Regions from separate parts of the Thermus sp. FJN-A genome, predicted to be linked through region 1. Evidence: riboswitches for the same ligand, from Rfam matches in the RefSeq annotation. Region 1 holds a riboswitch; the other holds the start of a gene.
What was found. A riboswitch is a leader RNA that binds a small molecule or an ion and turns the genes downstream of it on or off. The one in region 1 is predicted to bind thiamine pyrophosphate.
Positions count from the first base shown of each region.

Region 2: it holds a riboswitch for thiamine pyrophosphate, as region 1 does, so the genes downstream of both, thiE (thiamine phosphate synthase) here and ACYQ0J_RS09580 (thiamine ABC transporter substrate-binding protein) in region 1, are expected to answer to the same signal.

Region 1 is NZ_BAAHSC010000194.1:34,475-41,452, reverse strand. It holds gene ACYQ0J_RS09595 (fuculose-1-phosphate aldolase) at 1-341, shown strand, start outside; gene ACYQ0J_RS09590 (hypothetical protein) at 338-577, shown strand; gene ACYQ0J_RS09585 (alpha/beta fold hydrolase) at 547-1,401, shown strand; TPP riboswitch at 1,471-1,564, shown strand; gene ACYQ0J_RS09580 (thiamine ABC transporter substrate-binding protein) at 1,586-2,620, shown strand; gene ACYQ0J_RS09575 (ABC transporter permease) at 2,734-4,218, shown strand; gene mutM (DNA-formamidopyrimidine glycosylase) at 4,262-5,056, opposite strand; gene ACYQ0J_RS09565 (DCC1-like thiol-disulfide oxidoreductase family protein) at 5,049-5,360, opposite strand; gene ACYQ0J_RS09560 (acyl-CoA thioesterase) at 5,344-5,721, opposite strand; gene ACYQ0J_RS09555 (4a-hydroxytetrahydrobiopterin dehydratase) at 5,736-5,972, opposite strand; tRNA gene ACYQ0J_RS09550 (tRNA-Met) at 6,025-6,101, opposite strand; gene ACYQ0J_RS09545 (FAD-binding oxidoreductase) at 6,115-6,978, opposite strand, start outside.
Region 2 is NZ_BAAHSC010000169.1:71,255-78,232, forward strand. It holds gene ACYQ0J_RS04650 (phosphoadenylyl-sulfate reductase) at 1-64, opposite strand, end outside; gene ACYQ0J_RS04655 (precorrin-2 dehydrogenase/sirohydrochlorin ferrochelatase family protein) at 52-702, opposite strand; gene ACYQ0J_RS04660 (uroporphyrinogen-III synthase) at 684-1,460, opposite strand; gene ACYQ0J_RS04665 (nitrite/sulfite reductase) at 1,471-3,228, opposite strand; gene ACYQ0J_RS04670 (hypothetical protein) at 3,294-3,431, opposite strand; TPP riboswitch at 3,491-3,600, shown strand; gene thiE (thiamine phosphate synthase) at 3,670-4,290, shown strand; gene thiS (sulfur carrier protein ThiS) at 4,277-4,471, shown strand; gene ACYQ0J_RS04685 (thiazole synthase) at 4,472-5,281, shown strand; gene ACYQ0J_RS04690 (NAD(P)/FAD-dependent oxidoreductase) at 5,291-6,220, shown strand; gene thiC (phosphomethylpyrimidine synthase ThiC) at 6,217-6,978, shown strand, end outside.

The DNA of each region.
Region 1 (6,978 bases):
GCACGGGGGCCAGGGCCCTGGTCCACGCCCACCCCCGGGTGGCCGTGGCCCTTTCCCTCTCCCTGAACCGGCTCGTGCCCTTGGACCTCGAGGGCCAGTACTACCTCAAGGAGGTGCCGGTGCTGGCCCCAAAGACCGTCTCCGCCACGGAGGAGGCGGCCTTGGCCGTGGCCGAGGCCCTAAAGGAGCACCGGGCCTGCCTCCTGAGGGGCCACGGGGCCTTCGCCCTGGGGCTCAAGGAACGCCCTGAGGAGGCGCTCTTGGAGGCCTACAGCCTCCTCACCACCTTGGAGGAGAGCGCGGAGATCCTCCTGTACCACCGCCTCTGGGGGGCAGGATGAGGGTGCTCTTCGTGGAGGGGAAGGATAAGGAGGCCCTCCTGGCCCTGGGGAGGAGGCTCCCCCACCCCTGGTGGCTCCTGGAGGGGGAGGGGGTGTGGCTCTTGCAGGTCTTCGGGGCCTCGGAGGAGGCGGAGGCGCAGGCGCGGGGTCTGGGGGGCGTGCGGGTCTGGACCTTCACGCTCCAGGATGGGGTAGTCTATAGGGGATGCGGGAAGAAATCGGCTACATCCCCGTAGGGGAGGCGGAGCTTTACGTGGAGGACGTGGGGGACGAGCGCGCTCCCGCCCTTTTCGTCCTCCACGGGGGGCCCGGGGGCAACGCCTACGCCCTCCGGGAGGGCCTGCAAGACTACCTGGAGGACTTCCGGGTGGTCTACTTTGACCAGCGGGGCTCGGGGCGGAGCCTGGAGCTGCCGGAGGACCCCAGGCTCTTCACCGTGGACGCCTTGGTGGAGGACACCCTGGGCCTGGCCGAGGCCTTGGGGGTGGAGCGGTTCGGCCTCCTGGCCCACGGCTTCGGGGCGGTGGTGGCCCTGGAGCTTCTCCGCCGCGCCCCGGAGGCCGAGGGGGCCATCCTCCTCTCCCCCTGGGTGAGCTTTCCCTGGCTGGCCGCCCGCCTGGCGGAGGCCGCGGGCCTGGTGCCCCTTCCCGACCCCGAGGAAAACCTGAGGGCCGCCCTGGAGCGCGCCGAGCCCAAGGCCCTCTTTGACCGCCTCATGTTCCCCACCCCCCACGGGCGCCTGGAGTACGAGTGGGTGGCGGAGGGTTCGGGCATCCTGGGCTCTGATACCCCCGCCCTGGCCTTCCTGAAAAACGGCCTTTGGCACCTGGACTACACCCCCTACCTTTCCCCTGGCCGCAGGCCGGTGGCGGTGGTGGTGGGCGAGAAGGACGGCACCAGCTACCCCTACGCCGAGGAGGTGGCCGAGCGCCTCAAGGCCCCCATCCACGTGGTCCCAGGGGCCGGGCACTTCCCCTGGATTGACGAGCCGGAGGCCTTTGGCAGGGCCCTGGAGACCGCTCTTGCGACCCTCCTGCCCTCTTGGAAGGGCAAGGCCTAATGCCGGCACGGGGACCCCGGTGGGAGGGCCCGGCGGGTGAGGGGGGTGTAAGCGTTTGTGCTAGGATAGGGGGGTCACCGGGGGTGCCCCACAAGGGGCTGAGAGATACCCTTGGAACCTGATCCGGGTAGTGCCGGCGTAGGGAAGGTGACGGAGGCCCCTCCCGGTGACAAGGAGGGGTTTTATGGTGCGCGCGCTTGCCTTCTCGGTCCTCTTGGCCCTGGCCTTGGCCCAGGAGATCACGGTCCTCACCCATTCCAGCTTTTCCCTGGACAAGAACCTCATCGCCCAGTTTGAGCGGGAGACGGGCCTGAAGCTCCGCTTTCTCAAGGGAGGGGATGCGGGGGAGACCCTAAACCGGGCCATCCTCACCAAGGGGGCTCCCATCGCCGACGTGATCTACGGCTTTGACAACACCTTCCTCTCCCGGGCCCTGGAGGCCGACATCCTCCTCCCCTACCGGAGCCCGGAGATCCCGAACCTCAAGGCCACCCTGCTCCTGGACCCCACCTTCCGGGCCCTCCCCGTGGACTACGGCTGGGTGAGCCTGAACTACGATCGGGCCTTCTTCAAGGAGAGGCCCTTGCCCAAGGCCCCCCAGGACCTGGCCCGGCCCGAGTACGCCAGGCTTCTGGTGGTGCAGAACCCCGCCACCAGCTCGCCCGGGCTCGCCTTCCTGATGGCCACCGTGGCCCGCTTCGGGGAGGACGGCTACCTGGACTTCTGGGCGGCCCTCAGGGACGGGGGGGTACGGGTGGCCAAGGGGTGGAGCGAGGCCTACTACACCCACTTCACCCTCTACAAGGGGGACAGGCCCTTGGTGGTCTCCTACACCACCTCCCCGGCCGCCGAGGTCTACTACTCCGAGGGCAAGTACAAGGAGCCGCCCACGGGCAACCTCTTTCCGGAGCTGGCCTTCTTCCAGGTGGAGTTCGTGGGCGTTCTGAAGGGGACCAAGAACCTGGCGGGGGCCAAGAAGGTGGTGGACTGGTTCCTTTCCCGGCCCGTACAGGAGAACCTGCCCACGGAGATGTGGATGTACCCGGCGAGGAGGGACGCCAGGCTGCCCGAGGTCTTCCGCTTCGCCCCCGAGCCCTTGGGGAGCGTCCGCCTGGACCCCAAGGCCATGGCGCAAAACCGGGAGCGCTGGATTGAGGAGTGGACCAGGGTGGTCCTCCAGGGGCAAAGCCCCGAGGCGGTGCGCCGGGGCCGTCGGTGAGTGGGGCCGCGTGATGCCCTTTTGTCCGGCTTCATCTGCCCTGTGGCCTCCGGAAGTCCCACGGGGCCCTTTCTCCGGGGCCCCCATGCCGGCTTAGGCCGGCATGGGGTGGTATGGTCCGGCTCGCGGGGTTTCCCGTCCTCCTCTTCCTGGCCTTCGCCCTCTTCTACCCCCTCGGGCGCATCCTGGCCCTGGGGGTGGGGGAGGGGTTGGCCAGGGCCCTGACCAACCCCTACTACTGGGGGCGCTACCTGTGGAGCCTGGAGTACGGCCTTCTTTCCGCCCTCCTCACCCTCCTCTTGGCCCTCCCCCTGGCCTTCCTCTTCCGGAGGCGGTTTCCCATGAGGGAGGCCCTGCTCGCCCTTTCCCTCCTGCCCTTCGTCCTCCCCACCCCGGTGGTGGCCCTGGGGTTTTTGGCCCTCCTCGGCCCCAGGGGGGCTTTGGGGGTGGACCTCTACGGCACCAAGACCCTCCTCCTCCTGGCCGCCGTCTTTTACAACCTGGGGCTTGCCCTGAGGATCCTGCTTCCCGTGGCGGTGCGCCTGGAGGGCCCCGTGCGGGCGGCCAGGGTCCTGGGGGCTACCCCCTGGCGGGCCCTCCTGCGGGTGGGGCTTCCCCTCCTCCTCCCCGCCCTGGCCTCCGCGGGGCTTCTCGTCTTCCTCTACGCCTTCTCCGCCTTCGGGGTGCCCCTCCTCCTGGGGGGGCCCCGGTACGCCACCCTCGAGGTGGAGGTCTACACCCTCCTGGCCTACCGCCTGGCCTTCCCCGAGGCCAGCGCCCTCATGCTCCTGCAGATGGCCACCTTGGGCCTGGCGGTCCTCCTGTACCTGCGCTTCCGGCCCTACCCCCTCCCCCCTGGGGAGCTTCTCCCCGCCCCCTCCTGGGCCTGGAGCGCGGGGCTTGCCGCCTTTTTCCTCCTCCTGTTCGCCCCCCTTTGGGCCCTCTTCCTCCGCGCCGACCCCTCGGCCCTGGCCTCCGCCTGGGCCACGGAGGACTTCACCCCCCTTTCCCTGGCCCTCTGGAATAGCCTCCGCTTTACCGCCCTGGCCCTCCTCCTGGCCCTTCCCCTGGGCGTGGCCTACGCCACGGCCGCCCGGGGAAGCCGCCTCCTGGACCTTTTGGGGCTTTTCCCCCTCATGGTGAGCCCGGTGGCCGTGGGCCTGGGCTACCTCCTGGCCTACCCCGCCTGGCGGGGTTCCTTGCCCCTCCTCCTCACCGCCTACGCCCTCCTGGCCTACCCCCTTTTGGCTCGGGCCCTCCTCCCCGCCCTGAAAAGCCTCTCCCCGAGCCTAATCCAAGCGGCCCGGGTCCTGGGGGCCACGCCCCTTAGGGCCTTTTTCCGCGTGGAGCTCCCCTTGGTGTGGCCTGCCCTGCGGTCGGGGCTGGCCCTAGCCCTGGCCGCCATCCTGGGGGAGTTCGGGGCGAGCCTCGTCCTCTGGCGCCCCGAGTGGACCACCCTGACCCTGGGCATCTACGAGCGCCTGGGGAGGCCGGGGGAGGTCCCCTTCCGGGAAGCCCTGGCCATGGCCGCCTCCCTCGCCCTCCTCTCCGGGCTCCTCTTCTACCTCCTGGACCGGGGCAGGGGGCGGTGGGGTTGAATACCACCCCATGCTGGCTTGCGCCAGGACCCCGGAAAAGGGCTCAGGTTTGGCACCGGGGGCAAAAGTGGGTGCCCCTTCCCGCCACCACCCCCCGCGCCACCGGGTGGCCGCACCGGGGGCAGGGCAGGCCCGCCCGGCCGTAGACCGCATGGCGCTCTTTGTACCCCCCGGGGAGGCCGTCGGGCTGCTGGTAGGTGCGGTCGGAGAGGGTGCTTCCCCCCAGGGCCAAGGCCTCGAGGAGCACCTCCCGGATGGCGCTATAGAGCCGCTTGGCCGCCGCCTCCTCCACCTCCAGGCCCCGGCGGAAGGGGCTTAGCCCAGCGCGGAAGAGGGCCTCGTCCGCGTAGATGTTGCCCACCCCGGCGGCCAAGGTCTGGTCCAGGAGGAGGGCCTTGAGGGGTTTTTTGCTTCCCCTAAGCCCCTCCCAGAACGCGGGGAAGCAAAAGGCCTCGGAGAGGGGCTCGGGGCCCAGGCGCCGGAGGAGGGGGATCTCCCGGTAGTCCCCCTCCTCCACCACCCAGATCCGGCCGAAGCGCCGGGGGTCGTGGAGGAAGAGGGCCCCCCCGTCCCAGAGGAAGGCCACCCGGGTGTGGGGGGTTTCCCGGAGGCGGAACCCCCCGGTCATGCCCAGGTGGACCACCATCTCCAGGCCGCCGGAAAGGGCAAGGAGGAGAAACTTGCCCCGCCGGGCGATGCCCTCCACCGCCTTTCCCCGGGCCCTCTCCGTGTGGCGGTAGCGGGCGGGGTCCTGGTGGCGCACCTCCTGGAGGCGCTTCCCCAGGAGGAGGGGGAGGAGCTTCCTCCGGGTGGTCTCCACCTCGGGAAGCTCAGGCACGTCGCCTCCTTTGGGCCAGGGCCGCGTAGAGCCTTTCCCCCAGGCCCCCCACCCGCCCCAGCAGGAGGAAGGGGTAAAGCGGCCAGAGGAGGGGGAGCCTCCGGCCCAGGGCCAGAAGGGCGGCGTAGCCCCGGTGCACCCGGTCCCCCTCCAGGACGTGGAGGGCCTGCAGGAGTTCCACCTGGGGGAGGTCCCGGGCTTCCTGAAGGGCTTCCACCCGGAGGGTGCCCCTAAGGTCCAGGGCCTTCAGGCCCCGCCCCAAGGCCTGGCAGAGGGGGCAATCCGCGTCAATCAGCACCCGCATGGGCCTCCACCGGCACCGGTTCCCCCTTCTCGTTCACCGCCACGTAGGTGAGCTGTCCCTTGGTGGCGAGCACGCGGCCGTTTTCCTGGCCGAAGCGCTCCTTGTAGACCTCCACCTCCACGGTGAGGGAGGTGCGCCCCACCCGCACCACCCGGGCCACCACCTCCAGGAGGTCCCCGGTGCGGATGGGCACCTTGAACTCCACGCTGCTCACCGCCACGGTGACCACGGGCTTTTTGGCCCTGCGGGCGGCGGCGTACGAGCCCACCTTGTCCATGAGGCCCAGCACGAAGCCGCCAAAGGCGGCCCCCAAGGGGTTGGTGTGCTCGGGGAAGACCAGCTCGAGGGTGCGCGCCTCCATACCCCTTCAGGCTACTAAAGAAGGGCGTCGGTGAGGCAGGCCATCTGCCGGTCCTTCTCCGTGATCCCGCCCGCCGTGTGGGTCCACCACTCCACCGTCACCCGGCCCCACTCCACCGTGAGGCGGGGGTGGTGGTTCTCCCTCTCCGCGAGCTCCCCCACGCGGTGGGCGAAGGCCAAGGCCTCCCGGAAGTCCCGGAAGCGGAAGGCCTTGGCCAGGCGCTCGGGGTCTTGGCGCACCTCCCAGTCCATGGGCCCAGGATAAGGAAAACCCCCCGGGCCCAACGTGCCCGGGGTTTCCTTCTGGTTGCGGGGGCGGGATTTGAACCCGCGACCTTCGGGTTATGAGCCCGACGAGCTACCAGGCTGCTCCACCCCGCGCCGCCACCCTTAACTATAGCGGGGGGGAAGGGGGTATGTCAAGCACCTTGCCCGGGTTCAGGAGCCCCTCGGGGTCCAGGAGAGCCTTAATCTTTCGCATCCACTCCAAAGACCCCCCGTGCTCCCGGGGGAGGAACTTCTTTTTCCTGAGGCCCACCCCGTGCTCCGCGGTGCAGGTGCCCCCCAGGGCCAGGGCCCTTTCCACCAGCTTTTCCGCGTAGGCCTCCGCCTTGGGGTAGTCCTGGGGGAGGACGGGAACCAAGGTGTGGAAGTTTCCGTCCCCCACGTGGCCCAGGATGTTCCCGGTGAGGTCCATCTCCTGGAGGAGCCCCTGGGCGTAGCGCACCATCTGGGGAAGCCGGGAGAGGGGGACGGCCACGTCCGTGATCACGAAAAGGTGGCCGGGGAAGAGGTGGACCAGGGCCCAGTAGGCCTGGTGCCGCGCCTCCCACTGGCGGCGCCTTTCCTCCTCCGTCTTGGCCGCCTCCACCGCCAAGGCCCCGGCCTCCCGCACGAGCTCCAGGGCCAAGGCGCTTTCCGCCTCCAGGGCCTCCTTCGTGGAGGCGTGGAACTCCAGGAAGAGGGCGGGCCGCTCGGGAAAGCCCGCCCCCAGGTACCGGTTCAGGGCCCGCATGGCGAGCTCGTCCAAAAGTTCCAGCCTCGCCACGGGAAGCCCCGAGGCCATCACCCGGTAGCTGGCCTCCGCCGCCTCCTCCACCCCGGGGAAGAAGACCCTTAGGGTGTGGACGTGCTCGGGGAGGGGGTGGAGCCTCAGGGTGAGCCGGGTGATGATGCCTAAGGTGCCCTCGCTTCCGATGAAGAGGTCCTTGAGGTCGTAGCCCGAGGAGGTCTTGCGCACGCCCCGCCCGAGCTCCAG
Region 2 (6,978 bases), on a different contig from region 1:
AGGGGGCTTTGCTTTGGGCGAGGGCTTCCCGTATGAGGTCCTTCGCCGCCTTTACCTTGTCCACGCTTCCACCTCCTTTAGGGCCTCCTCGGCCTTGGCCACCGCTTTGGGGAGGCCCTCCTTGGGGTCCAGGTCCAGTGCCTCCAGGGCCTGGTCCACGATCCGGTACCAGAGGCGCTTCCTTTCCTCAAAGCTCGGGATTTGGGCGATCCTGGGCCTCAAGGTCCTTAGGAAGGCCACGAGCTCCCCGTAGGCTTCGGGGAAAAGCCCCGCCAGGCGCTCCTTGAGCCTTACAGCGAGGGCGGGGGCGGCCCCCGAGGTGGAAAGAGCCACCAAAAGCTCCCCGCGCCTAAGGACGGCGGGGAGGATGGCGCTGGCGTTCTGGGGGTCGTCCACGGCCACGAGGAAGACCCGCTTCCTTTCCGCCTCCTCCTTGACCTTGGGGTGGATGGCCTTGTCCTCGGGGTGGCTTATGACCAGGAAGAAGCCCTCTAGGTCTCCCTCCCGGTAGCCCCGGGGGATCCAGCGGATCCTCCCTTGGGCCGCGAGGCCCTCCAGCCCGAACCGGTTCTCCTCGGCGAGGACGGTGACTTGGGCCTCCGCCTCGAGGAGAGCCATAAGCTTCATGGAGGTCTCGGGTCCCCCGCCGATGAGGAGGACAGAGCGGCCCCTCAGGTCCAGCATCAGGGGGAAGTAGGCCATGCCACCTCCTTTTGCAGGGCCTGCTTGAAGCCCTGGAGCATGCTGCCCAGGCGCTCGGTCTCGTCCACGTAGAAGGGCTTAACCCCCCACTCCCTTAAGGCGTCGGCGGTGACCCGGCCCACGGCCAGGGCCTTGACCCGGGTGGAGAGGGCCTCCCTGAGGGCCAGAGGGTCCTTCGCCCCCTCAAAGAGGAACTCCACCTGGATGGCGGCCACGAAGGCGAGGGCGTCCACCTCCCCTGCAAGGACGGCCACCTCGAGGCGGCGGACCCCCTCGAGGTCCGGGAGGTGGCGGTAGGGCATGAGGGGGAGGACCCGGTAGCCCCTTTCCGCCAGGGCGTTTTCCAGAAGGGGAAGGGGCTTGCCGTAAAGCTGGAGGGCGGCTTTGCCCCCGCCTTGGGGAAGGAGGGGGAGGAGGCTTTTGGAGGTGCCGTCCCCCACGGCGTGGGGGGGAAGGCCGAGCTCCCTTAGGGTGCGGGCGGCCTTGGCGCCTCGGGCCAAGCGGAAGGCCCCTTCCAAGGGCTTTCTAAGGTCTAGGCCCAGGGCCTTTCCCGCCTCGAGGAGGTCTTTTACCCCCACCCCGGTGGTAGCCACAAAGAGGTCCACCCCTTGGGCAAGCGCCCGCAGGTGGTCCCGGTACTCGGGGACGGGGACCTTTTCCGTGGCCTGGACGGGGAAGAGGAGGGGGGTGAAGCCGAGCTTTTCCGCCAGGGCCTTAAACTCCTCTTTGCGCCTTAGGCCGGCGTAGGCGAGGCGCATGGCCTCCTCCCTAAACGGCGCACTCCCCGCGCCCAAGCTGCACGCTGAAGGCCTCCCCTTCGGCCCCCAGGTCCTGGTAGAACTCGGGAGCTTCCTCGTAAGGGGGGACCTCCTGGAGGTCCTGGAGGAGGGGCTTGAAGGAGGCCGCCCCCACCCGGTCCAGGTAGGCCTGGAAGCTTTCCCCGTTTTGCCGCTCTGCCTCGTAGCGCTTCAGGATCCTCTCCACCGCCTCGGGGACCCGGCGGGCGGGGATCCTGCCCACCACCTGGCCGAAGCGAGCCTCCCCCTCCCGGGTGCGCCCGCCCAGGAGGAGGACGTAGTGGGGCACCTCCCTTTCCCCTACCTTGCGGCTTGAGCCGTAGAAGCCGATGTCGGCGATGTGGTGCTGGCCGCAGGAGTTGGGGCAGCCGGAGATCTTGAGGCTGATGGCCTTCACCCCGGGGTCCTGGGCCAGGGGGAGGCCGGCGAGGTGGGCCTCCAGGGCCTGGGCGAGCCCCCGGGAGCGGGTGATGGCCAGGTTGCAGGTGTCGGCCCCCGGGCAGCGGGTGATGTCCAGGAGGGTGTGGGCCTCGGGCCAGGCGAGCCCCGCCTCTAAAAGGGCCTCGTAAAGCCCCCCTAACGCCTCCTCGGGGACGAAGCGGAGGAGGAGGTTCTGGCTGATGGCGCTCCGGACCTCGGCGGCGTAGGTCTCGGCGATCTCCGCCAGGGCCCTAAGCCCCTCCGGGGTGATGTCCCCCAAGGGGAGGCGGACGATGGCGGTGTAGAAGCCCTCCTGCTTCTGCTTGAAGAGGTTGGTGCGCCGCCAGGCGTCAAACCCCGGGGCGAAGGAGAAGGGCTTTTGGGGCGGGTTGGGAAGCCTCGGGGGTTCGGGTTCTTGGGGAGGGGCCCAGGCCCTTAGGTCCTCCCCGGTGGCGGTGAGCTTCACGATGCGCCTTTCCTCCCGCACCGCCTCCCGGAAGGCGGCGATGCCCCACTTCTTCACCAGGAACTTGAGCCGCGCCTGGGTCAGGACCTTGCGGTTCCCGTAGCGGTCAAAGAGGCGGATGATGGCCAGCATGGTGGGGAGGAGGTCCTCCTCGGGGGTGAAGGGCTCCAAGAGCTCGGCGCTCATGGGGGCGGCCCCCAGGCCCCCCCCCACGTAGATGCGGAAGCCCCGCTTCCCCCCTTCCAGGGCCGCCACCACCCCGATGTCGTGGATGGGGGTGCGGGCGTGGTCCGTGGCGCACCCCTCAAAGGCCACCTTGAACTTGCGGGGGAGGTTCTGCCCCACGGGGTGGCGGAGGAAGTAACGGTAGGCCCTCTCGGCGTAGGGGGTGACGTCAAAGGGCTCCTCGGGGGAGACCCCGGCGTAGGGGCAGCAGGTGATGGCCCGGATGGAGTGGCCGCAGGCCTCCCGGGTGGTGAGGCCCACGGCGTTCACCGCCCTTAGGACCTTGGGCACGTCCCGGCGGTGGACGTGGTGGAGCTGGACCGCCTGGCGGGTGGTCACGTGGGCCAGGCGGTTTTCCGCATAGCGCTCGGCCACATCCGCCAGGACCCTAAGGCCTTCCGGGGTGATCCGCCCCACGGGGAGCTTGATGCGGATCATGTGGTGCTCGGGGCGTCCCCGGATGCCGTAGATGCCGTTCTTGAGGCGGTAGACCCGGAAGTCCTCGGGGTCTTCCTCCCCGGCCTCGAGGCGGGCGATCATGGCCTCCAGGTACCGGATCTCCGCCTCCGCCGCCGGGTCCAGGGGCGTGCCGCTTGCCCTGTCCACAGGCTCTGCCATCCCTCACCTCCGACCCCCGGGGACCGGGGGTTGGAGGGGATGGTATACCATTGAGCCTATGAAAGTCAAGGGTATGAGGCACCCTGGTCCCGGGCCTTCCGGGCGAGGCCGAGGCTGGGGGCGGGAAGGCCCAGGGCGGCCACGACCACCACGCCCAGGTGGAGGCTCCAGAGGAGGCTCGCTAGGGCTAGGTAGGGGCGCATGGGTTCTCCTCCAGTGTAGCCCGTGTTCCCTTTCCTGGGTGGGTGCGTGCTATAGTGGAGGGGCAGGCTAGGGGTGCCCCAATGGAGGGGCTGAGAGCTGGGTTCATCCCAGCAACCCTTGGAACCTGATCCGGGTAATGCCGGCGGAGGGAAGCCTATGCGGAAGACCCCAACCCCCCAAAACCCAACCCCCTTGGGCCGCGTGGGCCTTTCCCGCTGGCCTTAAGGGGGTGAAAGGTTGCTTGGAAGGCTCTACTTGGTGGTGACCCCAAGGCCCGGCTGGTCCTTTGCGGAGACCCTGGAGCGCACGGAAAGGGCCTTGGCGGGCGGCGTGGAGGTCTTGCAGCTTCGGGCCAAGGACTGGGAGGCGCGGCCCACCCTGGCGCTCGGGGAAAGGATGCTCGCCCTCGCCCGGCGCTACGGGGTGCCCTTCTTCCTGAACGACCGCCCCGACCTCGCCGCCCTCCTGGGGGCGGACGGGGTCCACCTAGGGCAGAACGACCTCACGCCCTTGGAGGCGCGGCGCTTCTTTGGGGGGAGGGTGGGCCGCTCCACCCACGCCCCGGAGCAGGCTCTGCGGGCCCTAGAGGAGGGGGTGGACTACCTCTCCGTGGGCCCCGTGTGGGAGACCCCCACGAAGCCGGGCAGGCCCGCGGCGGGGCTCGCTTACGTGCGCTGGGCGGCGGAAAACCTCGGGGAAAAGCCCTGGTACGCCATCGGGGGGATTGACCTCGCCAACCTGGACCGGGTTTTGGAGGCCGGGGCGAGGCGCATCGTGGTGGTCCGGGCCATCCTGGACGCCCCTGACCCCGGGAAGGCGGCCAGGGATTTTCGGGAGAGGCTTTATGGTGTGGCTTAACGGGGAGCCCAAGCCCTTGGAGGGAAGGACCCTCAAGGAGGTCTTAGAGGAGCTCGGCGTGGAGCTTAAAAGGGTCGCCATCCTCCTCAACGAGGAGGCCTTCTCGGGCCTCGAGGCCCCGGACCGGGTCCTGAAGGACGGGGACGTGGTGGAGGTGGTGGCCCTGATGCAGGGAGGCTAGATGGACACCTGGAAGGTGGGTCCCATAGAGCTTAAAAGCCGCCTCATCCTGGGGTCTGGGAAGTACAAGGACTTCGGGGTGATGCGGGAGGCCCTGGCCGCCGCGGGGGCCGAGGTGGTGACGGTTTCCGTGAGGCGGGTGGAGCTCAAGGCCCCGGGGCACGTGGGGCTTTTGGAGGCTTTGCAGGGGGTTAGGCTTCTCCCCAACACCGCCGGGGCCAAAACGGCCGAGGAGGCGGTGCGCCTCGCCCGGCTGGGCCGCCTCCTCACCGGGGAGCGGTGGGTGAAGCTGGAGGTCATCCCCGACCCCACCTACCTCCTCCCCGACCCCCTGGAGACCCTGAGGGCGGCGGAGCTTCTCATCCAGGAGGGTTTCCTCGTTCTCCCCTACATGGGGCCGGACCTGGTCCTGGCCAAAAGGCTCGCCGCCCTGGGCACGGCCACGGTCATGCCCCTTGCCGCCCCCATCGGCTCGGGCTGGGGGGTGAGGACGAGGGCCCTTTTGGAACTCTTCGCCCGGGAGAAGGCCTCCTTGCCCCCTGTGGTGGTGGACGCGGGGCTTGGCCTCCCCTCCCACGCGGCGGAGGTGATGGAGCTCGGCCTGGACGCGGTCTTGGTGAACACCGCCATCGCCGAGGCCAAAGACCCCCCGGCCATGGCCGCGGCCTTCCGGCTTGCGGTGGAGGCGGGGCGGAAGGCCTATCTGGCAGGGCCCATGCGGCCTAGGGAGACGGCGAGCCCCTCGAGCCCGGTGGAAGGGGTGCCTTTTACCCCGACCGGGCTTGCGCCCGGTCGGGGGCCCCAGGAGTGAGGAAGGGCCATGAGGGCGGACGTGGCCGTGGTGGGGGCCGGGATCATCGGGGCCCTCGCCGCCTACGAGCTCGCCAAGCGGGGGGTGGCGGTCCTCCTGCTGGATGCGGAGAAGGAGGGGGCTGCCACCCGGGCGAGCGCGGGGATGCTCGCCCCTTACCCCGAGGGGCTCTCTGGGGAGGTTTTAGAGGCGGCCCTCTTCGGCCTGCAGTACTACCCGGACCTCCTGGAGGAGCTCAAGGCCCGGGGGCTGGAGGTGGAGGCGGGCTTTTCCGGCACCCAGGTGGTGGCCCTTTCCCACGGAGAAGGGGAGGTTTGGGGGGCCCAGGAGCCCTTGTCCTACCCGGTGCGGGGGGGAAGGGGTGCCCGCACCTTTCCCGGGGGGTACGTCCACCCGCAGGTCCTCCGCGAAGCCCTCCTCAGGGTCTTCCAGGCCCTTGGCGGGGAGTACCTGAGGGCCGAGGTGGAGGGGGTGAAGGGGGGAAGGGTCTACTGGGGGGAAGGGGTCCTTAAGGCCCGCTTCGTCCTCCTCTGTGTGGGGGCCTGGGGGGAGCGGTTTGGCCTAAGGGTTAGGCCCCTTAAGGGGGAGGCGTTGCTCCTAGAGGGCGAGGCCCCGCCCGGGCCCCTCTTCGCCGGAGAAGGGTACCTCCTGCCCCGGGAGGGTGGGGTCTACGTGGGGGCCACAGAGAGGGAGGGCTGGGAGGAGGGGGTGGACCTCTTCGGCCTCAGGTGGCTTGCGGACTACGCCCACGAGCGCTTTCCCTCCCTGGAAGGGGCCCGCTTTAGGGGGGTGGTCTGGGGGTATAGGCCTGTGGGGGAGCTTTTCGTGGGCGAGGTGGAAGAAGGCGTGTACGCGGCGGTGGGGCACGGGAGGAACGGGGTCCTCCTGGCCCCTTGGACGGCAAAGAGGCTCTTAAAGCTTTTGGGGGTGGAAGGATGACGCAGCTTGAGGCGGCGAGGAAAGGGAAGATCACCGAGGAGATGGCCTACGTGGCCGAGAAGGAAGGGGTTTCCCCCGAGTTCGTGCGGGGAGGGGTGGCGGCAGGCCGGATCGTCATCCCCAGGAACCCGAACCACGTGACCCTCACCGACTTCAAGGGGATCGGGGAGGGCCTTTCCGTGAAGGTGAACGCCAACCTGGGCACCTCCTACGACTACGTGGACGTGGAGGAGGAGGTGGAGAAGGCCAGGGTGGCCATCCGATACGGGGCGGACACCGTCATGGACCTCTCCACCGGAGGGGACCTCAAGGAGGTCCGCAGGCGCATCCTGGAGGTGGCCACCGTCCCCTTGGGAACCGTGCCCATCTACGAGGCGGAGTTTAGGGCGGCTAAGCGCAAGAACTTCTTTGACATGTCCGCGGACGAGCTCTTCCAGGTGATCGAGGAGCACGGAAAGGAAGGGGTGGATTACATCACGGTGCACGTGGGGGTGACCCTCAAGAACCTCGAGGTCTACCGGCATAGCTCCCGCACCACGGGCATCGTGAGCCGGGGCGGCGGGCTCATGGCTGCCTGGATGCTCCACCGCGGTGAGGAAAACCCCCTCTACGCCCGCTTTGACGACCTCTTGGACATCGCCCGCACCTACGATATGACCCTCTCCCTGGGGGATGGCCTGAGGCCGGGCTCCCTCGCCGACAGCACCGACCGGGCCCAGATCGCAGAGCTTTTGACCATCGGGGAGCTCGTGGAAAGG